Regions from separate parts of the Hominilimicola fabiformis genome, predicted to be linked through region 1. Evidence: predicted binding sites of a transcription regulator. Region 1 holds the regulator's gene; the other holds the start of a gene.

Region 1 (16,092 bases):
ACAGGTTGCGTCAGAGTTCCGTTACTGCGACCCTATCGTTGGCAAAGACGATCTTGTAATCGTAATCAGCCAGTCAGGCGAAACAGCCGATACAAAAGCCGCTCTTGAGGAGGCGAAAGCTCGCGGCGCAAGAGTGCTTTCAATCGTAAACGTTGTCGGCAGTGCCATTGCAAAAGCGTCTGATGATGTTATTTATACATGGGCAGGCCCTGAAATCGCCGTTGCGACAACTAAGGCCTACAGTACACAACTTACTGTTATATACCTTATCGCCGCATATATGGCTGATAAATTAGGTAAAATTTCTAAAGAAGAATATGCAGACTTTATTAAAGAAATTGAGTCACTTCCGGATAAGGTTGCTGAAATTCTTAAATCTAAAGAAGATGTTCAGTATCTTGCCTCAAAGTTCTATAATTGCCATTCAATATTCTTTATCGGCAGAAACCTTGACTATGCAGTATCTCTTGAAGGCTCACTAAAGCTAAAGGAAATATCATATATTCACAGTGAAGCATATGCCGCAGGTGAATTAAAGCACGGTACAATCTCACTTATCGAGGACGGTACACTTGTTGTAGCGCTTGCAACAGGCAAGAATTTGTTTGATAAAACAGTTTCAAATGTTAAGGAAGTTAAAGCAAGAGGTGCGGTTGTTATGGGCGTAACAACCGAAGAACATGAACATATGGACGACGTTGCTGACTATACTGTAAAAATCCCTGCAACGCACGAAATGTTACTTCCGTCACTTACAGTTATTCCGTTGCAGTTATTCGGTTACTATGTTGCATCATTAAAGGGCTGTGACATTGATAAGCCGAGAAACCTTGCAAAGTCGGTTACTGTTGAATAATCCTGACAGAAATATTTTTTGTGGTATAATAATATTGATAGAGTGCCTGACAGGCTTTGAATGTCAGACACTCTGTTTTTTTATTTATATTTAATTTGATGGGACGGTTTTATGCCGAACAGAAATAATCTTTTTTATGACGCTGTTAATACAGTCGCTCACAGTCACATTAATTGTGCCTGCAATAACGCTTATCGCAACATTTATCCACAGTTTTGCGGGACGTCGAGGCGCCGTCCCCTACTTTCTCTATTCTTCCCACCATTACAAATATGCTATGACACCACACATACTTTCTTCGTAGGGGCGATCATTGGTCGCCCCTTAATTCGTATTTTACTTACCACCCCTCAGTCGTTTCACGACAGCTCCCCTCAAGGGGCGCCATTGTAGTGGTAGTCACTCATCATTTTGCATAAATAAAAAAAAGTTATTCTATTCTAAATTTTGCAAGTTGCATATTGACAAAACTTTATTTAGTGGTATAATTAAAGCATAGAAAACAGTTAGTTAAGACAACTAACCCCATAGATTGAGCGAAGATAAGACAAGGGTGTTTTATATTTTTAAATATAAAATGCCCTTTTTTCGTAAGATACTTATTGTTAGCTCAGCAAAACATTTTGATTGTACTTTTATTATATATGTGCATCAATAATTTCAGGAGGTATTATTATGGAAAACGGAAATGTAGCAGAAATTTTCGGTGAGAAGGTTTTTAATCTTCCTACTATGAAGGCAAGATTGCCTAAGGATATTTACAAATCATTGCTAAAGACTATCAATGACGGTTCAAAACTTGATATATCCGTTGCGGAAGTTGTTGCAAATGCAATGAAGGACTGGGCACTTGAAAACGGTTGTACTCACTACACTCACTGGTTCCAGCCAATGACAGGTCTTACAGCCGAAAAGCATGACTCTTTCATTCAGCCTACAGATGACAGAACTGTCATTATGGAATTCTCAGGCAAAGAGCTTGTTATGGGTGAGCCGGATGCATCTTCTTTCCCATCAGGCGGACTTAGAGCAACATTTGAGGCAAGAGGTTATACAGCTTGGGACCCGACATCATTTGCATTCATTAAGGATCACTCATTGTACATTCCTACATCATTCGTTTCGTATACAGGTGAAGTTCTTGATAAGAAAACTCCTCTACTTCGCAGTGAGGCTGCAATCGACAAGGCCGCAAGAAGAGTTTTGGCTCTATTCGGTAAATTTCCTAAGAGAGTTGTTTCATATGTCGGTCCTGAACAGGAATATTTCCTTGTTGACAAAAAGCTTAGAAATAAGCGTAAGGACTTACTTTTAACAGGCAGAACTCTATTTGGTGCAAAGCCTGCAAAGGGTCAGGAAATGGACGATCACTATTTCGGTCAAATTAAAGAAAGAGTTGCAGCTTTCATGCAGGAAGTTGACGAAGAACTTTGGAAACTTGGCGTACTTGCTAAGACAAAGCATAATGAAGTTGCTCCTGCTCAGCACGAAATCGCACCTATTTTCTCAACAACAAACATTTCTTCAGATCACAACCAGCTTACTATGGAAGTTCTGAAGAAAGTTGCCGACCATCACGGTCTATACTGCCTACTACACGAAAAGCCATATGAAGGTATCAACGGTTCAGGTAAACACAATAACTGGTCAATCGGTACATCAGACGGCGAACTTCTTCTAAAGCCGGGTAAAAAACCTGAAGAAAACGTTCAGTTCCTATTGTTCCTTGCAGCAGTTATCAAGGCTGTTGACGATTATGCAGATTTACTTAGAGTATCTGTTGCAACAGCAGGTAATGACCACAGACTTGGTGCAAACGAGGCACCTCCTGCTATTATTTCAATGTATCTTGGCGACCAACTTGCAGCAGTTGTTGACCAGCTAAAGAGCGGTAAGGGTGTTAAGTATGAGGCAGGTAAGCTAATCGAAACAGGTGTTGAATCACTTCCTGATATTGAAAAAGACACAACAGACAGAAACAGAACTTCCCCATTTGCATTTACAGGTAACAGATTTGAATTCCGTGCTCCGGGTTCAAGGCAGTCAATCGCAGGTATTAATATCGTTATCAATGCAATCGTTTCCGAAACACTTACAGAAATCGCAGATCAACTTGATGGTAGCAAGGACATTTCAAAAGATGCTCTTGAACTTGCAATCAAGATTTTCAAAGATCACGAAAGAATTATCTTCAACGGTAACGGTTACAGTGATGAATGGGTTGCAGAAGCTGAAAAGAGAGGTCTGTACAACTTAAAGACAACTCCTGACGCTATGCCTTACTTCGTAACTCAGAAGTCAATCGACTTGTTCACAAAGCAAGAAGTATTTACTGATGTAGAAGTTAAGACAAGAGGCGAAATCATGATGGAGGATTACAACAATACACTTCATTTTGAAATGCTTACAATGCTTGAAATGGCTAAACAGGAAATTCTTCCTGCTTGCCTAAAATATACAAAGTTCGTTACAGACGATATTGCTTCAAAGAAAGCACTTGGTCTTAACGCTCCTAAGGAACTTGAAAAGGCTCAAAGACTTACAGAGCTTACAGAGGATCTTATGATTAAGATTGATACTCTTGACGCCGCTACAGACGTTCCTGACGTTGACGTATACGCAGTGGGTATGTATTATAAGGATACTGTTCTTCCTGCTATGGACGCACTTCGTGAAACAGCCGATACTCTTGAAACAATCGTTGCAAAAGAATACTGGCCGTTCCCAACATACACAGATTTACTTTATCTTGTATAATCTAAAGAAACTTCTTTCTTTGTTATAAATATAGTAGCAACAAAAAATCCGATGGAACAAACCATCGGATTTTTTGATATTTATATATATTTTATATTTCTCTGTACTTTGCCTGACCTATTTCGTAAAGGTCGTTACCCTCGCAATCTATAAGCACGACTGCCGGGAAATCTTCAACTTCAAGTTTTCTGATTGCCTCCGTACCCAAATCGTCATATGCGACAACTTCGGCTTTTTTTATCGATTGTGCAATCAATGCACCCGCACCGCCGATTGCGCCAAGATACACAACTGTATTACGTTTCATTACGTCAACAACTTCTTTGCTTCTTGCACCCTTGCCTATCATACAGCCAAGTCCGTTATCTAAAAGCATTGGCGTATACGCGTCCATTCTGCCGGCTGTAGTCGGTCCGCAAGAGCCTATAACTTCGCCGGGTTTAGCAGGACATGGACCTGCATAATAAATCACGTTGTCGGTCAAATCTATCGGGAACGGTATTCCGTTTTTGAAATTTGTCGTCATTCTTTCGTGTGCCGCGTCACGCGCTGTGTATATTGTTCCTGTTATAAGCACGCTGTCGCCTGCTTTCAGGTCTTTAATTTTATCCTTTGTAAATGGTGTTGTGAGTCGTTTTTCCATTTATTCTCCCTCCACTAAAAAATCTTCTACACTTTTTAAAATATAGTTCGCCCCAAGTTTTTCAAAATAACCTCTTGCTCTCTCGCCTTGTATTCCCGTAAGCACCGCACAAAAGTCAGCACCCATCGTCTGTGCCGCCAGAATATCCGCACCTGCGTCGCCGACAACAAGTGTAGTCTTTATTTTCGCTTTATCATAATCGCCGTCAACAATGCGTTTATTGCTGTAATCAGTGCCGTAAAGCGCCTTTAGGAACATATATGGATGCGGCTTTGTAAGTGCATTGTTGTTAAGCTCTTTTTCAGCCTCGACAACATTATCATAATTGCAAAGTCCGTTTTGTGCAAAATACTGCTTTATCCCCCAATTTTCAATCGGCGGCAGCATTTCTATATACGGTCTGCCCGTACCTGTACACACGCGTTTATTTTGGCTTAAAAGACTCATTATTGCAATAAGCTTATTCTTATCGACAATCGGTTCTTCCTTATATAAAAGCCCCGTTTTGCCCGTATTAATCGGTATATAGCCAAAAGTCTTTTTAAACAGTTCATCACCAAGAAACCACGTCTGAAATATATCTCGCATAGTCGTCCACATAGTTCCGTTGCGTTTCAGCCATTCATAATCAAAACCTGTTTTTTCGGCACATTTAATTGCAAGATTATCGTATTCATCAATAATATTGTCTGACAATGACCTTGCATATTCAAGCACTTTGTCAAAATAATTCCAATCATTTTTTCCGTTGCATATCCATGCTATAAGCACCGTCACATAACCCAAATCCCAATTTGAATTAACACCCTTGCCTTTTAAAACGCTTATCAGCTCATCGTCTGAAAAAACGTGGCTTCGGATTTTTGAAATATTTTGCATACACTCTGTGGCATTAATTTTTTGACCGCTGTTGTAATTCAGATATTCCCAGACAGTGAGTGCCGCACAATTCCAATAATTCTGTTCACTTGTTATAACACCGTCCATATCAAATATAACGGTATCGTATTTATCAAGAAATTTTGCGAGTTTCATATTTTTAATACTTTGTTCCTTTCAGATTTTATCTGTTTTCAGAAATAGGGACACTAAATTTTAGTGTCCCTATTTAGTGTCCCTAATATTATTCTATTACCCAATCAATTTTTCCGGCTACACCGCTTGTTTTGCCCTTGCGGCTTTCAGACACTTCAAATACCTTATTCAAAGCACTTCCGAAACTACGGTATATTGCCTCCCAAATATGATGTCCGTTATGACCTTTTACAAGGTCAATATGAAGTGTACACATAGCCCCCTGTGCAAAGCCTTCAAGGAATGTTTCCAAATCCTCCGTATCCATTCCCTCGACTTTTTCACTAAGCTCAATACCGTGATAATCAATATCGCAATATGCTCTTGATTCAAAGCTCAACGCACATTCCGCTTTTGCCTCATCTATAATACCGACTGCGTCACCGAAACCTCTCGCACCGTCTGTACGGTCGATATATTCCTTTGCCGCCTTACCAAGTGCAATACCTAAATCTTCACATATAACGTGTGTCAAAACAAATTCATCAAGCTTTAAGTCAACATCAATATTGACCTCACCGCGCCATGCAATATGCTCAATCATATGATTTAAAAACGGTATAGGTGTCTTTATGTACTTTCTGTAATCCTTTTTAAGCGGTGCAAAATCAAGCACAACGTTCATTTCGGATTCGGTTGTTTTTCGGGTAACTTTTATCTTTTCCATAGTGGTATCCTCTTATAATAATAAATTCAAAATTGTTTTCATAGGTATCAATTTTGATTTTGAATAATTTCAAAATTGTTCGTATATGGGACGACAGGTCAGCGACGACGTATGCTGATACTTCAAGCTGACGGGAGTTTCATAGGCGTCAATTTTGATTTTGAATAATTTCAAAATTGTTCGCATATGGGACGACAGGTCAGCGACGACGTATGCTGATACTTCAAGCTGACGGGAGTTTCATAGGCGTCAATTTTGGAATTATTTTCTTTCTTTGACGGCTAAACCGTGCGTGTCAAATCCTTCGACCTTTGCAAATCTGTAAGCGTAATCTCTTACCTTTTCAAAACCGTCTTTTGACGCATAGCCTACTGATGAACGCTTTAAGAAGTCTTGAACACTTACTGATGAATAAGTCTTTGCAAAACCGCCTGTCGGCAAGATTGCGTTAGGACCTAAAACGAAATTACAAAGTGTTACAGGTGTGTAATCGCCAAGAAGAATTTCACCTGCATTCTTAATCTTAGGAAGTGTATCAAAAGGCTTTTCTGTCATAACTTCCATATGTTCAGGTGCGTATTCGTTTACAAAATCGATTGATTCGTCAAGAGAATTTGTAAGAATTACACCGCCGTATGTTGTAAGGTTTGTTTCTATAAATTCTTTTCTCTTCGGAGAAATCTTTTCAAGCTGTCTGTTTACAATCGGAACAACCTTTTCAACAAGTTCCTTTGAGTGAGTAACAAGAAGTGCGGCACTGTCAGGGCCGTGTTCAGCCTCAATCATCCAGTCAAGAGCAACCTTTTCAGGGTCAGCCTTTTCATCTGCAAGAACAATAATTTCACTCGGGCCTGCCGGCAAACCTGCGTCAATATGGTTTGCAAGAACTCTCTTTGCGGCAGTTGCATAACTGTTACCCGGTCCAATTATCTTATGACACTTAGGAATTGTTTCAGTACCGTATGCAACGGCTGCAACGGCTTGAATACCGCCGACTTTATATATTTCAGTGATACCGATTATCTTTGCCGCAGCCAAAATAGCGTCGTCAACTTCACCTTTTTCATTCGGAGGTGTTACAACAACAATCTTAGGAACTTTCGCAACAACTGCCGGTATACCAAGCATACACAAAACTGATGGGAATGAACCCTTACCGTGAGGAACATACAGACATACGTCAACTATCGGAGTGGTCTTTTCGCCTACCATAAGTCCGTCATCGACCATAGTAAACCACATTTCCTCCGGAAGTTGCTTTTCATGGAAATCGTATATATTCTTATAAGCATATTCAATAGCCTCTCTTGTTTCCTTATCAAGGTTATTGTAGCCAGCCTCTATCTCTTCAGGTGTTACTTTCATTTTATCAGCAGTAAGCTGTACACGGTCAAACTTTGCAGTATATTCCAATACTGCCTCGTCACCACGTGCCTTGACATCGTCAGAAACTTCTTTGGCAACTTTCATTTGTTCTGTAATATCAAGCTCTGCACGTTTCATTATGAAATCATACTGCTCTTTTGTCATTTTTGAAAGTTCATAAATATTCGGGTTCATTGTCTTCCTCCTAAGTTTATTTGTTCAAGAAATCTTTCATCTTTTCTGCAAAAGATTTCTTTTGTTTATAATTTTTATCTTCTTCAAATTCACGCAAAAGTTCTTTTTGCTTTGAATTAAGGTTTCTCGGCACTTCTACGTTTACAGTAACGTATTGGTCGCCTCTTACCTTACTTCTGATTGACGGAATACCTCTGCCCTTCATTCTGAATTTTGAACCTGTCTGAGTTCCCTCAGGGATTTTCAGCTCAACAGGGCCGTCAAGTGTAGGTACTTGTACGGTTGCACCCAAAGCAGCCTGTACAAATGATATAGGCATATCTATAAATACATTCGTTCCCTCACGTTTAAACATCTGATGCGGATGTACTCTTATTGTAAGAAGTAAGTCGCCGTTAGGACCGCCTTTATCGCCGGCCTCGCCTTTACCTGAAAGTTGAATTGTCTGACCGTCATCAATACCCGCCGGAATATCAACTTCTATCTTCTTCGACTTTCTTACCTTACCTGTACCGCGACAGTCAGGACAAGGATCTTTTACAATCTTACCTTCACCGTGACAGTGCGGACAAGTCGTAACGTTAGTCATATAACCCAGTACAGTTCTTTGTTGTGTACGGATTTGACCTGTTCCGTGACAATGCTGACAAGTTTGTGCGGTAGTACCCTTTTTAGCACCACTGCCACCGCAAGTTTCACATTTTTCCTGTGCCTGTATACTCATTTCTCTGTGACAGCCGAATGCCGCTTCTTCAAAAGTTAGATCAATAATCTTACGAATATCAGCACCGCGTTTTGGTCCGTTTCTTCTTTGACCGCCGCCGAATCCTCCGAAACCGCCTCCGAAGAAATCGCCGAATATATCGCCAAAGTCAAAACCGCCGCCGTTAAAGCCACCGCCGCCCGCTCCGAAGTTCGGGTCAACACCTGCGTGTCCGAATTGGTCGTATTTACTTTTCTTTTCAGGGTCAGAAAGCACTTGATAAGCCTCGTTTACCTCCTTAAACTTTTTCTCCGCCTCTTTATTGTTCGGATTAAGGTCAGGATGGTATTTCTTACTCATCTTTCTGAATGCCTTTTTTATTTCATCATCAGAAGCACCCTTTGAAACTCCGAGCACCTCATAATAATCTCTTTTTTCAGCCAATTTTTTCACCTACCTATGATATTATACTACAATATTTTAGTTTTGTAAAGTGTTAATACAAAGGCTCTGTTAAAAGCCTTAAAAGGACGGACATTTGTCCGTCCTTTTAGCGTTTTCATTATTATTGTTGATTGTTATCGTCGTTGTCAACTTCTCTGTAATCAGCCTCATAAACACCGTCATCATTTGGTGCACCCTGTTGTGCATTAGGATCACCCTGCGGATTAGCTTGCTGATACATTTGCTGTGCAACTGCGTAGAACTTTTCTTGAAGTTCGTCTGTAGCCGCCTTAATAGCTGCCGAGTCTGTACCCTTTAGAGCCTCTTTAACCTTGTTTACTTCAGTTTCAACCATTGACTTTGTATTATCGTCAATCTTATCACCTGCATCTTTAACAGCCTTTTCACATTGATATACAAGTGATTCTGCGTTGTTTCTGATTTCAACTTCTTCTTTACGCTTTTTATCTTCTTCAGCGTACTTTTCAGCTTCTTTAACAGCTCTGTCAATATCTTCGTCACTTAGGTTAGAAGATGCTGTAATAGTAATCTTCTGTTCGTTGCCTGTGCCAAGGTCTTTAGCACTTACGTTTACGATACCGTTTGCGTCAATATCGAATGTAACTTCAATCTGTGGCACACCTCTCGGAGCAGGAGCAATTCCTGTTAGATTGAAACGTCCCAAAGTCTTGTTGTACTGAGCCATTTCTCTTTCACCTTGAAGAACGTGTACTTCAACAGAAGTTTGACCGTCTGCGGCAGTTGAGAATATTTGTGATTTGTTTGTAGGGATTGTTGTATTTCTTTCGATAAGCTTTGTAAATACACCACCCATTGTTTCGATACCAAGTGAAAGCGGTGTAACATCAAGTAGAAGAACGCCTGTTTCTTCACCGCCAAGTACACCTGCCTGTCTTGCAGCACCTACTGCAACACATTCGTCAGGGTTGATACCCTTATTAGGCTCTTTGCCCATTTCTTTCTTAACAGCCTCTTGTACAGCAGGAATTCTTGAAGAACCGCCGACAAGAAGGACTTCATCGATTTGTGATGCGTTAAGACCTGCGTCATTCATAGCGTTTCTGATACATGTAAGTGTTCTTGCTACAAGGTCAGCTGTAAGTTCATCAAACTTAGCTTTTGTAAGTGTAATATCCATATGCTTTGGACCTGTTGCGTCAGCTGTGATGAATGGAAGATTAATGTTTGAAGTTGTTGTTGTCGAAAGTTCAATCTTTGACTTTTCAGCAGCCTCTTTTAATCTTTGCATAGCCATCTTATCTGTTGAAAGGTCTACGCCCTCTGTTTTCTTAAATTCGTCAAGCAAGTAGTTGATAATTGCCTGGTCGAAATCGTCACCGCCAAGGTGAGTATCACCATTTGTTGAAAGAACTTCAAATACACCGTCATCAATGTCAAGGATAGATACATCAAATGTACCGCCGCCAAGGTCGTATACCATTACTTTCTTACCTGTGTCGCTTACACCGTATGCAAGAGCTGCGGCAGTAGGCTCGTTGATAATTCTCAAAACTTCAAGACCTGCAATCTTACCTGCGTCCTTTGTAGCCTGACGCTGTGAGTCGTTGAAGTAAGCAGGAACTGTGATAACAGCCTGTGTTACAGTTTCACCAAGATAGCTTTCTGCATCTTGCTTTAACTTTGTAAGAATCATTGCCGAGATTTCTTGTGGTGTATAAGCTTTACCGTCGATTGTAACTTTTTCGCTTGTACCCATTTTTCTCTTAATTGACATAATTGTTCTGTCAGCATTTGTTACGGCTTGACGCTTTGCAACCTGACCTACAATTCTTTCACCGTCTTTTTGGAATGCAACAACTGAAGGAGTTGTTCTTGCACCTTCGCTGTTAGTGATAACATTAGGGTTACCGCCTTCCATAACAGCCACACAACTGTTTGTTGTACCTAAGTCTATACCTATAATCTTTCCCATTTTTAATTCCTCCTAATTTATAATTAATTTGCTACTTTTACCATACTGTGTCTGACTACTCGGCCGTCCTTATATATGTAGCCTTTCATTAAATCCTCGACAACTGTGTTGTCGTCTATTGTTTCATCTTCAATGTGCATAACCGCATTATGAAGATTAGGGTCAAACTGTTCACCCTCTGCCTTAATCGGCGTAACGCCCAACTTTGAAAGCGTTTCATTGAACTGTTTTAAAACCATTTCAATACCGTCTTTCATTTTTTGACCGTCCTCCGACTGAACTTCAGTCGCAAGTGCTCTTTCAAGGTTGTCGCCTATCGAAAGAATTGCACCGACCGTATCAATTACCGCGTCACCGTAACGCATATCTTTTTCACGCTGCGAACGCTTTTGGTAGTTGTCATATTCGGCATACAGACGCATATATTTATCAGTCTGTTCTTTCAGCTTTTCTTCAAGGACTTCCTCGTTTGACTTTTCTGCCTCTTTAGGTTCAGCCGTTTTTTCTGTTTCTTTATCTAATGTCTCCTCATTGACTTCCTCATTCTTCTTAGCCATCTGATTACCCCTTTCTCTACTCATCACTTATATATTCGTTGAGTATTTTATCTATTTCATTTGAAATAAGGTCAAGGCTTGCAAAAACCTTTGAATAATTCATCCGTTTAGGTCCGATAACTCCGATTTTCCCGGCTTTTTTATTGCCGAGTGAATAATTGATAGTTACCAATGAGCAATCCTGCAATATTTCAAAATCGTTTTCTTTACCGATTTTAGCCTCAATTCCGTCAGCGTCGCTTGAGGCAACAAGCTTTTTCAAATTTTCTTTGTCATCAAGGAAAGTAAATATCTTTTCCGCTTTTTCAACATCGTTGTATTCGGGATATTTCAATATTGACTTTGCATTGTTGACATATATTTCTGTTTCACCGCTGTCCGTTATCGTTTCATACACAAAGTGCATTATATCAATCAAAACTTTCGGATGAAGTGAAAGTCTGTTTTCAATATCTTTTTGAATATCCTGTATCTTATCAAACGTTATCTCTCCGGCTTTAAGTCCGGCAAGATGTTCGTTTAATATATTTGCAAGTGACATACACGTTGCACTGTCAATGTCGATATTCATCACCTTGTTTCTTACAGTTCTTGTTACAACAATAAGCATTACCGTTTGCGTGGCAATCGGCACAAGGTCAATCTTGTTAATTTCAAATTCCTGCTCCTTAGGCGCTGTAACAACCGTTGTATATTCGGTAAGATTTGACGCTATTGCACCGGCATATCTAATCAGCTTTTCAAGCTGACTGACACGCGTTTCAAGTACGCTTTGCAGCTGTGCAACTGCTTCCATACCTATTTTATACTTCCGCATAAGCGAATTAACGTAAAATCTGTATCCCTCATCTGACGGAATACGTCCCGCAGAAGTATGCGGTTGTATCAGATAACCCATTTCTTCAAGGTCTGCCATTTCATTACGGATTGTCGCGCTGGACAAACCCAAGTTTTCCTTTTTGGAAATCGACCTTGAACCGACAGGTTCAGCAGTGCCTATATATTCATCAATGATTGCTTGCAGGATTTTTCTTTTTCTGTCGTTCAAATCCATATACAAACATTCCTTTCTATCTTTAAACAAGATGTCATATAAGCATTTTCTTGTTAGCACTCATACACCTTGAGTGCTAACAATTATAAGATACCACTATTATACCCGATTGTCAAGTGATTAATATAACTTTTCATAAAATGTTCATAAATTATCCCATATTGCCAAATTTCTTATACAAACTCGCACAAAATCGAGTTTGACACGTTAATCCCGTCCAACGTAAGACTGTATCTTCCGTCAATATATTGCATAAGTCCGAGCTTTATAAATTTATCAAATTCACTGCCGAATACATCATTTATACCCTTGCCGAAACGCGACTTAAAATCAGTTTCGCTTACTCCCCTGTTCATACGAAGTCCGGTAATCATAAATTCTGCTATCTTATCATTTTCGCTCAATTCGATTACTTCCTTTTCCGCACCGCCGATATATTCGTTTATGTCGGACGTGTTGTAAAAACGGCAGTTTCCGATATATGAATGTGCCGCCGTACCTAAGCCGATATACTCCTCACCTGTCCAATACTTTACGTTATGCCTGCACTCGTATCCGTCCTTTGCGAAATTCGATATTTCATATTGTTTAAAGCCGTTCTTACCGAGAAAATCAACTGTATGCATATACATTTCTCTGTCAGTATCTTCATTCGGAATATCAAGCAATCCTTTTGAATATTCCTTTTCAATAGGTGTTCCGTCCTCAATTATAAGACTGTATGCCGATATATGCTTTACAGGCAAGCTGACGGCTGTGTTTAAAGTATTTTTTAGACTCTCAAACGTCTGTGACGGCAGTGCGGTCATAAGGTCAAGATTTATATTTTGAAAACCCATTTTATCTAAATGACAAATTGTATTATATGCCGTCTTTGCGTCGTGTATTCTTCCGATTTTTTTCAGTTCATCATCATTGAACGACTGTACACCTACGCTTATACGATTTATACCGCCGTTTAACATTGCTTTAATTTTGTCATCATCCATTGTTCCCGGATTTGCCTCTGTCGTAAATTCGCAGTCACTCGCAACGTCAAATACATCAAAGCACATTTTCGTAACTTCTTCGATTTGTTTCGGTGTTAAAATTGACGGTGTACCGCCGCCGATAAATATTGTATCTATTTTTTCTCCCCTGTATTGTTCCGCCTCACGCTTTAGCGCGTCAACGTATTTGTCCGCCGTATCCTCCATACACGGAAATGATACAAAATCACAATACTTGCATTTTTGTTTGCAAAACGGTATGTGAATATAAAGTCCTTTCATAAGTCACCTCAATAAAAAAAGGACTTAACAGTCCTTTTTTATTCAATTCAATATTAATGTTCGTGTCCGCAGTCGCAGTCATCATCGTCACAATCGCAATCAAACTCAAGTTCGATTTCTTCGTGACAGTTCGGACATACGATAGCGTTATCATCGTCAATCATATCAAAATCAATCATAACGTCTTCACCACAGTTAGGACATTGAATTTCAAAATAATCATTTCCGTCACTGTCGTAATCATCGTCATCATAATCGTCGATATAATCATCGTCGTCATCGTCATCATAATCGTCATACTCATCGTCACCGTACAAATCGTCGGCAATTTCAAGTACGCAATCATCAAGCTCGTCAACAACATCTTCAACATCATCAACTCTTGAGTTTAATTCTTCAATAGTATCAGCCATTTCAGACATAACGTCAAGCAATTTGATAATAAGCTTACCTTCGTCACTCTTTGGGCTAAGGTCAAGACCGTCTGCATAACCCTTTAGATATGAAACTTTTTTAATTAAATCTTCCATAATTAATCTCCTTTCATTCAAAAGGCTGAAAGAAAATTGTTCACAACACAAAATAAGTGCCGTGTGCGATTTTATTCAGACTTATTTTACTCTTTCCATGTATTCGCCTGTTCTTGTGTCTACTCTGATAACTTCGTTCATATCAACGAATAGAGGTACTTGAATTGTAGCACCTGTTTCAAGAGTAGCAGGCTTTGTAGCGTTTGTAGATGTGTTACCTGCGAAACCCGGTTCTGTATCAACGACTTCAAGTTCAACGAATGTAGGCGGTTCAACACCGAATACGTTACCCTTGTAAGACATAACCTTACATACGTCATTTTCCTTAACGAACTTCATTTGTTCTTCGATTTCTGACTTAGCAATGTCAAGCATATCGAATGTTTCGTTGTCCATAAAATGATAGAAATCATCATCACCGTATGAATAAGCCATATCCTTTCTGTCGATATGAGCTTCTTCAAACTTTTCTGTAGGTCTGAATGTCTTTTCAACGACACCGCCGCTGATTATGTTCTTAAGCTTTGTTCTTACGAAAGCAGCACCCTTACCAGGCTTAACGTGCTGAAATTCTACGATTTGAAATACATTACCTTCGTGTTCAAAGGTTCTGCCATTTCTAAATTCACCAGCTGTAATCATAAATTAATCCTCCTGAATCTTTTGTAATTTAATATTAATAATTATATTTTAATATATTTTGTCTAAAAAATCAAGTATTTATTAGTTTTTTTTCCTTTTTATTATTACAGGTTTAAAACTTGTAAATTAATAAAATGATATTAGCGTACTATCGCCGTTCTGCTATCGGCATCCCAATCTACGTCATATCCCATATTTTCCGAAAGGAAGCGTAGCGGTACCATTGTTTTGCCGTTTACGAGTCTTGCAGGCACATCCATTTTAGCGGGTTTATTATTTATTCTTGCGTTGACGTTATCTATTGAAAATGTTACTGCCTTATTCTCAATCGTTGCTGTTGCTGTCTGAGTTTCACTATCCCATTCAACATCTGCTCCCATTTGCTCGAACAAAAATCTCATAGGCACAAGCGTACTGCCGTCTTCGATAATCGGCGGTACGTCAAAGCCGAGAATATTACCGTTAAACTCAATATAGGGCGTATCCGACGGGCATTTTTCATTTAATACATCTTCAATATCTGCCATATCATATTCTATTAATCTGTTTCTGGTCCATAAAACAAGCTTATCTTTCCACAAATCACATATAATAATATGTTCATCATCACTGTCTGCAGGGATTGCTACATCAACAGAATATACACCGTCACGAGATATTCTGAATGTATCAACATTATCATATTGTGTTTCAACATAGATATTACCCTTTGCTTTATAGTAACATGTTATAGGTCTTTCTTGCACCACTTTAATTAAATCCGACTTATTTTTTTCTATGAACATATCTTTCACTTCAAACCTATAATTACTTAAGTTTACGTAATTTGTCAACTTTCCTTGAAATACAAGCGTATTTCTGCCATTGCTTTGCGGCATACTACTCCTTTCATTATCAATTTGCCAATCAATCGCATCATAAGAATAGTAAATAGTATTTTTACTTTCATATTCTTGTGGTCCTAATTTTGTGTATTCTTGTGTTTCAGCATAATAAACACCGTCTACATATTCAAAATCGGTTAACGGATTATCCAACTGAACTTCGCATAACAAATTAAAATTTTCATCCAATATATATATTGGCATAATTGCCGAACCACGTTTTCTTATCATTTTATCTATTACTAGAGAAGGGTTGAAATATATTTCATTATATACAATATATTTATCCCCGTAATGCTTAATTTTCGCACGATGCAATCCACTAATTTTCATACGCACCTCATCGCTAAGATCCATATCACGCCACTCTACCAAATCATCGGATTTTGTAAATTTAGTATCTAAAAAAGGGCATTGTATAAATTCAGTACCTGTCCACCAGAATTGAATTCCGTTGTTAGTTTTCACAACTATATCACGATATTTATAACAAGAA
Region 2 (16,092 bases), on a different contig from region 1:
AGTGACGCACCGATATGCATAAGCTCATCATTAGAAAGAGGATTGCCGTGGAGCATATTTATTGCGGTAAGAACCGCCGCACAATTACCGCTGCCGCCGGCAAGCCCTGCGGCTACGGGTATATTTTTGTGAATTACGATTTTTGCACCGCCGCGAATACCTGTCGCTTTAAAAAATGCGTCTGCCGCTTTATAGGCGATGTTTTTTTCATTGCAAGGCAAATACGGCAAATTTGTTGAAATAGAAATACCCCTGTGCGTTTTATCGACTAAAATAAGGTCAAACAGCGATACTGTCTGCATAATCATTTTAATGTCGTGATAACCGTTTTCGCGTTTTGAAAGTACGTCAAGTGTAAGATTTATTTTTGCATATGAACGTGTTATCGCACGTCTGCCTGTTAAAACTGTATTTTCGGCAAGCATTTCTGTTCATTCCTTTCTTAAAGCAGATTGTGTGATTTGTCTACTATTTCTTGTATTTTTTCATCTGTGATGTTATCCTCACATTCGGCTTTTTTCAAATATGCAAGATATTCAATGTTGCCCTCCGGACCTTTGATAGGTGAGAATGAAAGACCTGCAACGTGCAAATCAATACTTCGTGCGAAGTCAAGAATTTTCTTTATAACTTCATAGTGTACCTTTATGTCCTTTACAACACCTTTTTTACCGACCTGTTCACGTCCTGCCTCGAATTGTGGCTTTATAAGTGCGACAATTTCGCCGTTATCGGCAAGAAGTGTTTTTGCAACGGGCAGTACAAGTTTAAGCGAAATAAATGACACGTCAACAGACGCAAAATCAATTTCTTCGCCAATGTCCTCAGGTGTCACATAGCGGATATTAGTACGCTCCATATTTACGACTCTTTCGTCCTGACGTAATTTCCACGCGAACTGACCGTAGCCAACGTCAACGGCGAATACCTTGACAGCACCGTTTTGGAGCATACAATCGGTGAACCCGCCTGTTGACGCACCTATGTCCATTGTGGTTTTACCCTCAAGGGTAATCGGAAATTCCTGCATAGCTTTTTCGAGTTTTAATCCGCCGCGGCTTACATATTTTAAAGTTTCGCCGCGAATTTCCGCAACGGTTGTATCTTCGTCAACCATCTGTCCGGCTTTGTCGCATTTTTGGTTTTTTACATACACTTGTCCTGCCATAATTAGAGCCTTCGCTCTTTCACGGCTTTGTACCTGTCCGTTTTTGACAAGAAGTGCGTCAAGTCTTATTTTTCCCATAGTTCTTATCCTTTTAATCTATTTTTGATGCAATCGTCTTTGCATCAAGTCCGTATAATTTATCAAGTTCATCTATTGAGCCGTGCGTAATCGGTTGGTCGGGGAAAGCAAATATTTTAAATTTGCAGTCGATATGGTTTTCTTCAAGCAATGTGCCTATCATACTTCCCATACCGCCGATTTTTACGTTGTCCTCAATGGTTATAACGCTGCCTGTCTTTTTTGCCGACTCGATTATGCTCTTTGTATCGAGCGGTTTTATTGTAGGCATAGCTAAAATTTCAACTGATTTCGTTGTAAGTTTTGCAACTTCTTCGGCACGTTTAACCATTCTGCCTGTTGCGATAATTGTAACATCCGAGCCGTTTTGCATGCGCTGTGCTTGTCCCAAAGTGAAAGCGGAAGGCACATTTTCAGCCTCTGTTCCGCCGCGTGGGTAACGTATTGCAATCGGTGCATTAAATTTATTGATTGCAAAATCGAGCATATATTCAAGCTGATCGAGCGTGGCAGGTGAAAGAATTGTCATATTCGGCATATGTGATAAGTACGAAATATCGTATACACCCTGGTGTGTTTCACCGTCTGCGCCGACTATACCGGCACGGTCGATAGGGAATACAACGTGAAGTTTTTGCAGACAGACGTCGTGCAAAGTTTGGTCGTATGCACGTTGCAAGAATGATGAATACAACGGTATAACGGGAGTGTATCCGACCGTTGCCAGTCCTGCTGAAAGGGTAACGCCGTGCTGTTCGGCAATACCGACATCAAAAAATCTGTCTTTATATTGCTCTTGAAATTCGTCAAGTCCTGTGCCGTTAGGCATTGCACCTGTGATTGCAACTATTTTCTTGTTGTTTTTCGCTAATCTGACAAGCGTATTGCCAAATCTTGCACTGTATGTTTCACTGCCTTTTTTCGTTTCACCCGTAGCTTTGTCAAAAGGTGATATGCCGTGGAATTTTTGCGGATTGCTTTCCGCGGGGGCATAACCTTTGCCTTTTTTCGTGTGGACGTGAATAAAGACAGGCCGTTTTTCTTCTTTTGCATATTCAAGACACTGTATAATTTCTGTTAGGTTGTGACCGTCAACAGGTCCCATATATATAAATCCCATATCGTCAAAAATCGTTGTAGGGATTACAAGCCTGCGGAAGAAACGTTTTATTTGCTTTAATATATTTGCGGTAGGTTTGCCTATTGTAGGCATTTTTTTTAAAAAGTTTTCAACCGCGTGTTTTGAACGGAAATAAAACGGCGACATTCTGAGTGAACGCAAGTGTTTTGACACCGCACCGACATTTTTTGAAATAGACATTGCGTTGTCGTTCAAAATAAGTATAAGCGGTGTTTTTGAATGACCTGCGTCATTCATAGCCTCGTACATCATACCGCCCGTAAGAGCACCGTCACCGAATACTGAAATTACATTGTAATTGTCGCCGGCAAGGTCACGCCCTCTGGCAATACCGAGTGCGGCTGAAATTGAAGTTGAACTGTGACCGGTATTAAATACGTCACAATCACTTTCGCTTGTTTTCGGAAATCCCGACATTCCGCCGAACTGACGGAGCGACTTGAACCCGTCTTTTCTTCCTGTAAGAATTTTATGCACATAAGACTGATGACCTACGTCAAAGACAATCTTATCTTCAGGCACATTAAAAACAGTGTGAATAGCAACGGTCAATTCAACAATCCCCAAGTTTGAGGCGAGATGACCGCCGGTTTCCGATACACTGTCAATCAGAAACTCACGAATTTCACTGCAAAGAGTTTTCAATTCGTCTTTATTTAATTTTTTCAAATCATCGGGTGATTCGATTTTATTTAAAATTTTCTCCATCACCAATGCCCCATTAATGTTATTTGCAACGTTTAAAAACACTCATTATTTTTCCAACCGTAAAAACGATTGAATTACCGTTATTCATAGAGATTCCCTTAGACATAGCTTTACCGCCGATAGTAAGAGAACTGACAATACCTGTAAGTATAAGGCTCGGCAATATACCGCTCAGGTTAAATTTTGCGACAAGTTCCGAAACAATAAGAGTTGTCGTTGCACCGGAAATAATTCCGGCAATATCGCCGATTACGTCACAGCATAAGTTTGCAAGCTGAGGTGCGTGACGTATTACGGAAATACTTTCTCTTGCACCTTTGACTTTGCGTGCCGCAAGGGAATGAAAAGGCTTTTCTTCAGCAGACTGAACAGCCGTACCAATCATATCGAATAAAATATTTATTGCAATGATAGCGAATAAAACTATAAATGCAAAAAATAAATTAAGCGATTGCATCGCAACCGATGTTATAAGACTGAATACCAATGACAGCACGAACGAAAGGAAGATTACGAAAATCGTCCATTTGTGTGAAGTCGAAACATTTGAATCAGGTTTTGGTACTTTAAATTTTTTTCGCCTGTGAGAGTCAGATTTATCCAAGTTTGTAAATCTCCTTTTCTATAATAATAAATCGGCAAAATGCCGACTAAGATTACAGACAAAACCGTTATGGTTTTGTCTACTTTATTTATGGGTGTTTGAGGTGCAACCTCATTGAAAATCATTTCTGGCGACCTGCGCGGCAGAAATGGCATAAAATCTAAAGTTTCGACTTTGGAGGAACTTTATGATTTTTTCTCTAAAAATACTCAAAAATCACATCGTAAGATGTAATTTTTGGAGCTGGCGACATCTTGTCGACAGGCTCAATTAATTTTAAATAGGGTAATGAACAGAGTAAAGTTTGCGGCATAGGTCCGGTTGGCTTTCCCATAAATCTGCTTAATCGTCGCCGAAAAAGCGGTTTCCCATTAAAGACTTATACTATTTTGTAGTTACCGGATTGCCACTGAGTCCGCACTGCAATCCCCTGTTCATTCAATTACGACAGCCTAGAAGTTTTCCCAAACAGCCTGAGCTTTCCGTATCCTCTTTTGCAAATATGGTTTCAAGACGCATTGCCTTTTTGCCACTGGCCGAGCGGCGAAAAAGTTTTGGGCGTCTATCCGCCATATCCACTCAAGGCTGGCTACGCTGCCCACAGCATTCATACCACGTCCCTTGTGAGGACGTGAATTACTAACCGCAAAACAGGTTTTCCCCTATGCCGTAACGACTTGCTCCCTTAGGAGGTATGGGCCGCCACAGTCATAGGCCTCCACGGAAAAGGGGGTAAGGTTACCATGCCGTTGGAAACCGCCCCTAAACCTTAACTCCCAGCATCAGCCCCGAACTGGGCGTTCAAAGCAAAACACCAGAAACTTCATCGATGTGCCATTTGGCGGATTTTTAGGCCCGCTTTCCGAAGAGCCGTACTGACTAGGATACTGCACCACTATTAATTGTAATTAAATATAACATATTTTTTGTGAAAAGTCAACAAACCAAAAAAAAATTTACAATTTATATATATTTATAAAATGCAAATAAATATGAAAAAAGTAGTTGTTTACTAAAATGTTTGCGCTTGACAATTATCATATAATTGTTTATAATTAATATACCACATTTTTACTTTGAACAATTTAATATTATTAATGAAAAGGATATTTTTATGAATATTCTTCTTTTGTTATTCCCAATATAAAGGTTGTAGTTTTGTTAAAAACGCAAGCTTTAATTTGTATTAATAGAATACCTTTGTTATGGGAATATTTTAATTCAAAGTAAATGTGTGGTAACATTAAATCTAAGCTGCGTTTTAATGCGTGGTATTAGATTTATGATACCGCGCATTTTTTTGTGTGAGAAAATTTAAAAGGGGGAAAAGTGTAACTGAAATTATTATTACAGTATCACAAATACAAAAGATTGAAAGGATGAAACTTATGAAGAAGAAAATGAAAAAAATTGTTAGTATTTTATGTATGATGTCATTATTGTTTTCTATGTTGACGGTTAAAGTTAATGCGAGCAATGATGATATTAAAGTGTTGGTTGACGGCACAGAATTGACATTCGATGTGCCTCCGCAAATTATTGACGATTACACAATGGTTCCTATGAGAGGTATATTTGAAGCTTTGGGATATGATGTTGAATGGGATGAAGAAAATAAACAAATTGTTGCAAATCGTAATTCTCAATTCATAATAATGACATTGAATGAAAAAGCGTATTTAAATATTACAGGTGGCGTAAAAGATATGTCTAAAATAGATATTTTAAATAATTATGGCAAAATATTAGATGTCAAACCTCAACTTGTAAATGGACGTACATTGGTGCCGTTAAGAGCAATAGCGGAAGATTCAGGATGTGTTGTTAAATGGAATAATAATACAAGAACTATAACTATTGATAGCGGTTTCATACCGTTTGATAAAAAATATTCTAAAATACCTATATATGCCGGTGACGATAATAGCAATGGATATATTGTTCATAATTATATATTTAAAGCTTCGGATTGTACACAAAAGGAGATTGATGAGTATAAAACTTATTTAAATATAATAGGATTTAAATATTATAAAACCATAGACGATGACGAAGAAAAATCAGATGTTTATATAAATAATGATAATGTGATGGTTCTTATTGGGTACAGCAATAAAAATAATGAGGATTATAAAAAAATGTACGGTGAACAGGTAGTATTTTTTGATATTCATGTTCCGCAAAACATTCAATTTAATATTAGTACACAAGATACTCAGTCAGATGAACAAACCACGGAAAATGAAATTATAAGTTTTGATGATATTTCAGCAAATATTAATCAAATTAAAAGTTATATAGACAGCGGTATGTATTTAGAAGCAATACAAGAATGTGAAAAGACTGAAAAAGAACATAAAATATCACAAGAAGATATTGATTTGATTGGCGAATTGAAAAATGATGCTCAATGGAGATACAATGAATATATAAAACAAGAAAAGGAAAATAATAAGAATAAGGAAGTGACAGACAGTCAAAAGCGAGAAATGTTTGATACAATAAAATCATATGTATCAAGTTCTTTAAGATCACCATCGACAGCTATTTGGCCTGATTATACAAAAACATCATATTTTTATCTTGAAAATGGTCACATTGTAGCTGTTGGACATCTTGAAGCAATGAATGGCTTTGGTGGGTATGGTAAGGTTCCATATTACTTTGAGTTTAATGAAGATTTGACGGTAAATTGGTGGAACTAAATAAAGTATGACCTAAAAATGACTTTACAAACTACCCATAAGGCGATATAATAGAAATAACTATATGCTTTATAGGAGGATGGCAATGAACGATATATTAAAGGACGTGTCTATGGCGCACAGGATTGTTGTCAAAGTCGGAACGTCTACGCTTACATATGAACACGGAACAATGAATTTAAAACTTATAGACAGACTGTCTATGGTGCTTTCCGATTTAAGAAATCAAGGCAAGGAGATAATTCTTGTTTCATCGGGTGCGCAGGGAATTGCACTCGGTAAACTCGGTTTGGCTGAAAAGCCGAAAGATACAAAGGGCAAACAAGCCATTGCGGCAGTCGGACAGTGCGAACTGATGTATCTTTACGACAAAATGTTTTCGGGTTACAACAACACCGTTGCACAGGTGCTTTTAACGCGTGAGGATATTGCAATTCCGCGCAGAAAGAGAAATATTCAAAATACTGTTACAACGCTTATTGAAATGGGGATAATTCCTGTTGTAAACGAAAATGATACGGTAAGTTATGACGAAATCGAAATCGGCGACAATGATAATTTATCGGCAGTCGTTGCCGACCTTGTTGACGCGGATTTACTTGTACTTTTCTCCGATATTGACGGTTTGTACGACGATGACCCACACAAGAATAAAAACGCAAAATTACTTCCTACAGTATACGATATTGACGAAGTCAGAGATGTTGCAGGCGGTGCGGGAACAAGCAGAGGTACGGGCGGTATGGTGACAAAGCTTGAGGCTGCCGAAAGAGCGACAAATGCCGGTATTCATATGATAATCGCAAACGGAAACAATGTTGATTCACTTTACGATATACTTGACGGAAAGCCTGTCGGAACATTGTTTGTGTCGAAGAATTTCGATAAGGAGGAAGAATAATGAGCGAGCTTTTGGAAAAATGCACTCTTGCAAAAGATGCAGGATATAAAATGGTTTCAGTAAGTACGGTTACAAAGGACAATGCACTTGAGGCTATTGCAAATGCACTTGTAGAACGTGCCGATGAAATTATTGCGGCAAACAACATTGACATAGAAAACGCAAAGAAAAACGGAACACGTCAAGCTATGATTGACAGACTTACTCTTACAAAAGAACGCATTGACGGAATTGCGGAGGGAGTAAGACAGGTCAAAGCACTTGCCGACCCAATCGGTGAAGTAATAAAAATGTGGAAAAGACCAAACGGATTGACTATCGGTCAAAAACGTGTGCCTATGGGCGTTATTGCAATAATTTACGAGGCAAGACCGAATGTAACGGTTGACGCGGCGGTACTTTGCCTTAAAACTTCAAACGCCTGCATTTTAAGAGGCGGAAGTGAAGCAATTAATTCAAACAAAGCCGTTATGAAAATTATGCAGGATGCGGCATACGGTGTCGGAATACCTGAGGGGACACTAAATATAATAGAAGATACTTCGCGTGAAACAGCAACTCAGCTTATGAGAATGAACGGATATGTGGATTTGTTAATCCCACGCGGCGGTAAGGGACTTATTCGTTCGGTTGTTGAAAATGCGACTGTTCCCGTTGTTGAAACGGCGGCAGGCAACTGTCACGTTTATGTTGACGCGGACGCGGATATTGATATGGCAGTTAAAATTGTGCTTAATGCGAAAGTACAACGTCCGTCTGTGTGCAATGCCGCCGAAACTTTGCTTATAGACAAAAAAATAGCGGATAAATTTATTCCTGTTATGTTCAAGGCACTGAAAGAAAAGAATGTTGAAATCAGAGCCGACCAAAATTCAAAAGCAATATTTGCAGATGTAAATGACGTGACAGACGAGGATTATTATACTGAATATAATGATTATATTATGGCGGTAAAAGTCGTTGACGGAATTGATGAGGCGATTGAGCATATTAATAAGTACAACACAAAACATTCTGAGGCGATTGTTACAAATAATTACGAACATTCGCAAAAGTTCTTGAATGAGGTTGATGCGGCGGCGGTTTATGTTAATGCGTCAACAAGATTTACGGACGGTTTTGAGTTCGGATTTGGTGCTGAAATAGGCATAAGTACACAAAAAATGCACGCAAGAGGTCCAATGGGACTTGAGGCATTGACTTCTATTAAATATATAATTTACGGGGACGGTCAGATAAGAGAATGATAGAGTGGATATTTTTCGATGTCGGTTCAACGCTTGTTGACGAAAGCAAGGCATGGGAAAAACGCGTCAGCGATACGGTAAAAGGGAGCAACATAAGCGTAAGCGAGTTTTATAAATTAATGGACGACTGTGCTTTGAAAAATTTAATTCCGTATGATGACGCTGTTATTATATCGGGATTGAATAGGGCAGAATGGCACAGTGAACTTGAAATGCCTTATGAATATTCTGAAAATGTTTTGTCACAACTGTATGGTAAGTACAAAATCGGAGTTATAGCCAATCAGCCGTTGGGGACACAAAAACGCCTTGAAAAGTACGGCTTGGCAAAGTATATCAGCCTTGTCATATCCTCTGCGGAGGAGGGTGTATCAAAACCCGATATAAGACTTTTTCAAAAAGCACTTGAGAAAGCCGACTGTAAAGGTGAAAATGCTGTGATGGTCGGTGACAGGGTGGATAATGACGTTGCACCGGCTAAAAAGTTGGGTATGAAAACCGTATGCGTAAAACAGGGTATTCACAAGTTAAACACACCTAAAAATGAATTTGAAGTGCCGGATTATACTGTGGATACAATAGAAGAATTATTAAACATATTAAAAGAGGGACACTAAACTGAAATTTAGTGTCCCTCTTTGACGATGGAAGAAAAAACTGTTAATTAAAACAGCTTTTCAAGCAATTTATTGGAGCGTTCGATAAACTTTGTCATTTGTTCTGCCGGCAAAGGACTGTGGCTTATTTTCGCTAAGTCGTAAACATGTTCAATAACAAGATTTGCGTCCTCGTCATTTAATGTATCTATTTTCTTGATAAGTGAGTTGTTTGAATTTAGTACAAGTGTAAATTCATCGTGGAACATATCAGCCATACCTGCCATTTGCTGACCGTAAGCCTTATACATCTCCTGCATACGTCTTGACTGTTCACCAAGCAAAATTACGGCAGGGATTGAATCGTCTTTAAGTGACTGCACTTCGATTTTCAATGTATCGTCCTTGATTTCATTCTTGAACTTTTCGATCAACTTTTCTTCTTGTTCTTTAGTTGAATCGTCTTTTTCTGTGTTGTCCGAAATGTCATTTATGGCGGAATCAATACGTTTGAATTTAACACCCGTCTGTTTCATTTCAACAAGTGAAATAAAATGTGTATCCATCATTGACGGAAGTACAACGGCATTAAGTCCTTGATTTTTGAACATATTGATGTACTGTGATTGAGTTTGCGGATCGGAAACGTAATAAACGTCTTTTTCTTCCTTACCGTCAAGGTACTCGTCCAATGTCAAATATTTACCGTCAATATCCTTATAAATAATTACGTCCTTAACTTTTTCATAGAACTTTTCATCTCTTAAGCAACCGTATTTAATGAAGATATTGATGTAATCCCAATACTTTTCATAGTTTTCACGTTCGTTATTATAAATACTTGCAAGCTTGTCCGCAACTTTCTTTGTAATATGTGAAGAAATTTTCTTAACATAACCGTCATTCTGCAAGAAACTTCTTGATACGTTAAGCGGTAAGTCAGGACAGTCGATAACACCCTTCAAAAGCATTAGAAATTCGGGAATAACTTCTTTTACGTTGTCGGCAACAAATACTTGATTGTTGTATAACTTTATCTGTCCCTCTTGACCTGCAAATTCATGATTGATTTTAGGAAAGTACAAAATACCTTTTAAGTTGAACGGATAGTCTACATTAAGGTGAATCCAGAAAAGCGGTTCGTTGAAGTCCATAAATACGTTTCTGTAAAATTCCTTGTATTCTTCGTCTGTACACTCCGACGGCTTTTTCATCCAAAGCGGTGTTGTGTTGTTGATAGGCTTTGGCTCTGACGGTGTATCGTCCTCGTGCTCGTGTTCATGTTCATGATCATGACCGCAGTCACAGTGATCTTCGTGTTTGTCCTCAGGAACTTCAACATATATTTCAATAGGTAGGAATGCACAATACTTATGAAGAATTTGACGGATTGTGCTTTCTTCAAGAAATTCTTCCGAATCTTCGGCGATGTTAAGAGTTATTGTAGTACCTCTTTCTGTTCTGTCACCGTCTGTTAAGTCAAATTCCATACTTCCGTCACAAGTCCATTTTGCGGCTTTTGCACCGTCTTGATATGAAAGCGAATCAATTTCAACACTGTAGGCAACCATAAACGCACTGTAAAAACCAAGTCCGAAATGACCGATAATTTGAGAACCTTTGTCGTCCTCTTCCTTGTACTTTGAAAGGAAGTCGCTTGCACCCGAAAATGCGATTTGATTGATGTACTTGTCAATTTCTTCGGCAGTCATACCGATACCGTTATCACTGATGACAAGCTTTTTAGCGTCCTTAAATATTGATACGGTAACTTTGAATTTTTCGCTTTCGTCAATTTGAGCTTCACCGATACTTGCAAGTTTCTTTAATTTTGTGACCGCGTCACAACCGTTTGAAACAAGTTCTCTAAGGAAAATATCCTTATCGGAATAAAGCCATTTTTTTATAATAGGGAAAAGATTTTCACTGTCAACTGAAATATTACCTTTTGCCATATAAATCACTCCTTGAAGTTTAATTAATTTACATAATATATATTAATACTCAAAGTAAGATTTGTCAATACAAAATTAGCACTCAACAGATGTGAGTGCTAACAATTTACAATTTATTCATAATATATCCGATTTTAGATGTAACCGTAGATACCTCTGACTGAAACTTCACCGGAAGTGACGTGAATAATACCGTTTTCGGTTTGTACGGCGAGTGAACCGTTTTCGTCAACGTCAACGGCAGTTCCGCGAACCGTTTCGTTTTTGAAAATGACGTTTACTTCTCTGCCGAGCGTGACGCAACACTTTTTGTATTCATCAAGAATTGCACTGAGTCCGCCGTCGAGAAACTTCTTATAATAACATTCAAATTCGTTTAACAATTTTGCGATTAATTCGTTTCGCACATATTTGTGACCGCTTTCGATAAACATTGAAGTAGCCTTGTCGGCGATGTCGTCATCGAATGATTCTGTGTTTACATTTACACCGATACCGCATACAACGTAGTTGACCATATTTATCTCAGCAGACATTTCGGTTAGAATACCGCAGATTTTTTTACCGTTAATAACAATGTCATTAGGCCATTTAATCATTGAATTAAGACCGATAGCTTTGCAGACGGCAAGACCTGCGACAAGCGTTATTTGCGAAACTTCAAGTGGGGAGATTTCGGGCTTTAAAAGGATTGAATGCCAAATGCCTATCCCACGCGGAGAAGTCCAACCACGTCCGCGACTGCCTTTGCCGTGCGTTTGCACTTCAGCGATAAATACACTGCCGTCAGGCGAGGAATTGCTTTCCTTTGCACGATTGTTTGTCGTGTCGGTTTCATCATATATAAATAAGTTGTGACCGATAAAATCGGTGGTAAGTCCGCTTTTGATACCGCTTTCGGTTATGATGTCGGGCGAGGAAATAAGGCGGTAGCCTTTGTTCGTGACCGATTCGATTTTGTAACCGCTTTCGCGTAATGATTTAATGTGTTTCCATATTGCCGTTCGCGAAACATTCAACATTTCGCTTATGCGTTCGCCTGAAATATATCCGTCTGCATTTTTTAATATATCTAAAATTTCTTCTTTCAATTCAAATCAACCCTTTCGGGATAAATTATATAATTTTTTGGCAAAAAAATCAATCCTTTTAAATAATTTTATGTTATTGATTGACAAAATAAAAAAAAGGTGATATAATATTTTATTATTGAATATTAAAAGCAATGATGGAACAAAGTAAGGTATACACCGCCTAAAGAGAGTATCGGTTATTGAGCTGTGAGCCGATACGGTAAGGATTTATTTGAAATTTCATTCCGGAGCTGCATAGGTGAAAGCGGTTTGCAAGTAGTCTGTGACGGGTAGTGCCGTTATACATAATTGAGTGCCGATATTTTATCGGAAGTCGGGTGGTACCGCGGAGTTTGAATTTACACACTTCGTCCCTTATGGGACGGAGTGTTTTTTAATTTATATCGAAAGGAATTTTGAAATGAGAGAAAAGTTAGAAGAAATCAAAAAAAATGCCCTTGATGTACTTCAAAAAGCAACTGACATTGATGCTCTTGAAGAAGCAAGAATAAAATTTCTCGGTAAAAAGGGTGAACTTACTGCCGTACTAAAAGGTATGGGACAGTTAAGCAAAGAAGAAAGACCGCAAATCGGTGCGCTTGCAAACGAAATTCGCGGTGTAATCGAAAACCACATAGATACGAAGAAAGCGGAAATCTCAGAAAAGCTTGAAGAAATCAAGCTGAAGAGTGAAGTAATCGACGTTACAATGCCGGGTAAGGCACAAAAAACAGGCAAACTTCATCCGCTTACAAAAGTAATGAACAACATTAAAGACACATTCATCGGAATGGGTTTTGAAATCGCGGAAGGTCCGGAAGTTGAGCTTGACTACTACAACTTTGAAGCGCTTAACATTCCTCCGAACCACCCTGCACGTGATACTCAAGACACATTCTATATAAACGAAAATACGGTTTTAAGAACACAAACTTCACCTATCCAAGTTCGTGTTATGGAAAAGAAGAAACCGCCTATCAGAATTATAGCACCGGGCAGAGTTTACAGAAGTGACGCAGTTGACGCAACTCACTCACCTGTATTCCACCAAATCGAAGGACTTGTAGTTGATAAAGGTGTTACAATGGCAGATTTAAAGGGTACTCTTGAAATGTTTATCCACCGTCTTTACGGCGAAAATACAAAAGTACGTTTCAGACCTCACCATTTCCCGTTTACAGAGCCGTCAGCCGAAGTTGACGTTTCGTGTTTCGCTTGCGGCGGTAAAGGCTGCAGCGTATGTAAAGGCGAGGGCTGGATTGAAGTTTTGGGCTGCGGTATGGTACACCCTAAGGTACTTGCAAACTGCGGTATTGACCCTGAAGTATATTCGGGCTTTGCTTTCGGTATCGGTCTTGAAAGAATTGCAATGGGTAAGTATGATATTAACGACCTTAGACTTTTCTTTGAAAATGATTTGAGATTCTTAGACCAGTTTTAATATATTATTCGGAAATTGAAAGGAATGAAATATAATGAATTTACCTATGAGTTGGCTTAATGACTATATGGATATAGACGTTACGCCGAAAGAATATTCAGACAGACTTACAATGACAGGCTCTAAAGTTGAGGGTTGGGAGAATATGGGCGAATCTGTTCAGAATGTAGTTGCGGGTAAGGTGCTTACCTGTGAAGATCACCCTGACAGTGACCATCTTCATGTGTGTACGGTTGACGCAGGAACAGGCGAGATTTTGCAGATTGTCTGCGGTGCACCGAACGTAAAAGCCGGTATAATCGTTCCCGTTGCACTTGTCGGTGCGGTACTTCCTGACGGAAAGATTAAAAAAGGCAAGCTTAGAGGCGTTGAATCTTACGGTATGCTTTGCTCACACGATGAACTTGGTATAACAGAGGATATGCTTGGCTATGAGCCTGAATACGGTATTCTTATTCTTCCGGACGATACAAAAATCGGTACGGATATTAAGGATATATTCGGTATGAATGAAACTGTCGTTGAATTTGAAATCACTTCAAACAGACCTGATTGTTTCAGCATAATCGGTCTTGCGCGTGAAACAGCGGCGTCATTTAATAAAAAGTTCACTATTCCTGAAGTTAAGTTTAACGAAAACAGTGAAAATATCGCCGATACAATCAGCGTTGATGTACAGGACAAGGATAAGTGTAAGAGATACTGTGCAAGAATGGTTAAGAACGTTAAAATCGGTCCGTCACCGAGTTGGATGCAGGAAAGACTTCGTGCGTGCGGTGTAAGACCCATCAACAATATTGTCGATATAACAAACTATGTACTTCTTGAATATGGTCAGCCTATGCACGCATTTGATTTGAGAGATTTACAGGATAACAAAATTATCGTAAGACGTGCAAATGACGGTGAAGTTATAAAGACTCTTGATGAACAGGACAGAACACTTACTTCAAACGACCTTGTAATCGCAGACGGCGGCAGAGCTGTTGCTATTGCAGGTGTTATGGGCGGATTTAACAGTGAAGTTAAGGACGATACAACAACTGTTATTTTTGAATCGGCTACATTTGACGGTGCGTCTGTAAGACTTACAGCACAAAGAGTCGGTCTTAGAACAGAATCATCATCAAGATATGAAAAGGGACTTGACTATAACAATACAGTTCCTGCCGTTGAAAGAGCGTGTCAGCTTGTAGAAGAACTTGGCTGCGGTGAAAATGTCGGCGGAATGATTGACGTTATGGGTAACGTAACAGATATGCAGCCGCTTGCTTTCAGACCTGATAAAATTAATGCGTTCCTTGGAACAGACATTCCGACAGAGGATATGGTTAAGTATTTTGACGCACTTGAAATCAAGGTTGACCTTGACAAGATGACTGTAACTCCTCCGTCATTCAGACCTGACCTTGAAGGTGAGGCGGATATTGCGGAAGAAGTTGCACGTTTCTACGGTTACGATAAAATACCTGTAACACTTCTTTCGGGCGAGGCTACTTGCGGAATGAAAACAGAACGTCAGCAGGTACAGGACAGAGTGAACGAACTTCTTACAGCACAAGGTATGTACGAAATTTACACATACACATTCACAAGTCCGTCAATATTCGATAAACTGAATATTCCGAAAGACAGTGAAATGAGAAACGTTGTAAAAATTACAAATCCGCTTGGCGAGGACACATCGGTAATGCGTACAACTACTATCGCAAGTATGATGGATATATTGTCAAGAAACTATAATTACAGAAATCCGTCTGCCAAGTTGTTTGAAATAGGAAAGATATTTATTCCGACAACGGACGGTGAACTTCCGAACGAACCTGTTAAAATCACAATGGGTATGTACGGCGATAACGTAGATTTCTATGACATTAAGGGTATATGCGAAACAATGTTTGCACAACTTAACGTAAAGAATGTTAAGTATGAGGCCGTAACAGATAACCCGACATTCCACCCGGGAAGATGTGCAAAGATAAGTGCCGGCAATAAGGTAATCGGCATAATCGGTGAAATTCACCCGGCAGTAAGCAGAAAATACGGAATTGAAACTCCTGTATATATTGCCGAATTGGATTTTGAAAATGTATTCCTTAATATTAAGACTGATATTAAGTTTAAGGAACTTCCTAAGTATCCTGCCGTAACTCGTGATATAGCAATGCTTGTTGATAAGACAGTTCCTGTTGCGGATATTGAAAATGTAATCAAAAAGGCATCGGGTAAAATGCTTGAAAGCTTGCAGTTGTTTGACGTTTACGAGGGTAAACAGATACCTGAGGGCAAAAAGAGCGTTGCATACAGTGCTATATACAGAAGCGCAGACAGAAGTTTGACAGGTGATGAAGTGCAGAAAGTATTTGATAAGGTTGTTAAAAATCTTGAAAATCAAATCGGTGCTCAATTAAGATAAGATATAAAAAAACTGCATTTTGATTTTATTCAAAATGCAGTTTTTGTTATTTTGTAGAC

The links. Region 1 encodes HrcA, which represses chaperone genes, less so after heat shock. Its sites were predicted from a motif close to TGTTAGCACTCNNNNNNNNNGAGTGCTAACA; they were not measured.
Region 2: htpG (molecular chaperone HtpG) is a predicted target of HrcA. The motif match lies at 11,177-11,207, and genes of this name have one in related genera.

The regions. Positions count from the first base shown of each region.
Region 1 is NZ_JAJEQM010000006.1:47,471-63,562, reverse strand. Features, by position in the region: gene glmS (glutamine--fructose-6-phosphate transaminase (isomerizing)) at 1-856, shown strand, start outside; gene LKE05_RS05630 (glutamine synthetase III family protein) at 1,532-3,613, shown strand; gene LKE05_RS05625 (Fe-S-containing hydro-lyase) at 3,705-4,256, opposite strand; gene LKE05_RS05620 (HAD family hydrolase) at 4,257-5,291, opposite strand; gene LKE05_RS05615 (imidazoleglycerol-phosphate dehydratase) at 5,380-5,997, opposite strand; gene hisD (histidinol dehydrogenase) at 6,259-7,557, opposite strand; gene dnaJ (molecular chaperone DnaJ) at 7,574-8,704, opposite strand; gene dnaK (molecular chaperone DnaK) at 8,826-10,658, opposite strand; gene grpE (nucleotide exchange factor GrpE) at 10,682-11,215, opposite strand; gene hrcA (heat-inducible transcriptional repressor HrcA) at 11,232-12,269, opposite strand; gene hemW (radical SAM family heme chaperone HemW) at 12,443-13,540, opposite strand; gene LKE05_RS05580 (CD1247 N-terminal domain-containing protein) at 13,594-14,070, opposite strand; gene efp (elongation factor P) at 14,152-14,712, opposite strand; gene LKE05_RS05570 (copper amine oxidase N-terminal domain-containing protein) at 14,853-16,092, opposite strand, start outside.
Region 2 is NZ_JAJEQM010000008.1:113,464-129,555, forward strand. Features, by position in the region: gene ispE (4-(cytidine 5'-diphospho)-2-C-methyl-D-erythritol kinase) at 1-425, opposite strand, end outside; gene LKE05_RS07355 (TlyA family RNA methyltransferase) at 443-1,246, opposite strand; gene dxs (1-deoxy-D-xylulose-5-phosphate synthase) at 1,260-3,095, opposite strand; gene LKE05_RS07365 (hypothetical protein) at 3,115-3,699, opposite strand; gene LKE05_RS07370 (copper amine oxidase N-terminal domain-containing protein) at 5,088-6,404, shown strand; gene proB (glutamate 5-kinase) at 6,490-7,305, shown strand; gene LKE05_RS07380 (glutamate-5-semialdehyde dehydrogenase) at 7,305-8,552, shown strand; gene LKE05_RS07385 (HAD family hydrolase) at 8,549-9,169, shown strand; gene htpG (molecular chaperone HtpG) at 9,217-11,103, opposite strand; gene LKE05_RS07395 (biotin--[acetyl-CoA-carboxylase] ligase) at 11,238-12,194, opposite strand; T-box leader at 12,320-12,555, shown strand; gene pheS (phenylalanine--tRNA ligase subunit alpha) at 12,598-13,617, shown strand; gene pheT (phenylalanine--tRNA ligase subunit beta) at 13,652-16,033, shown strand.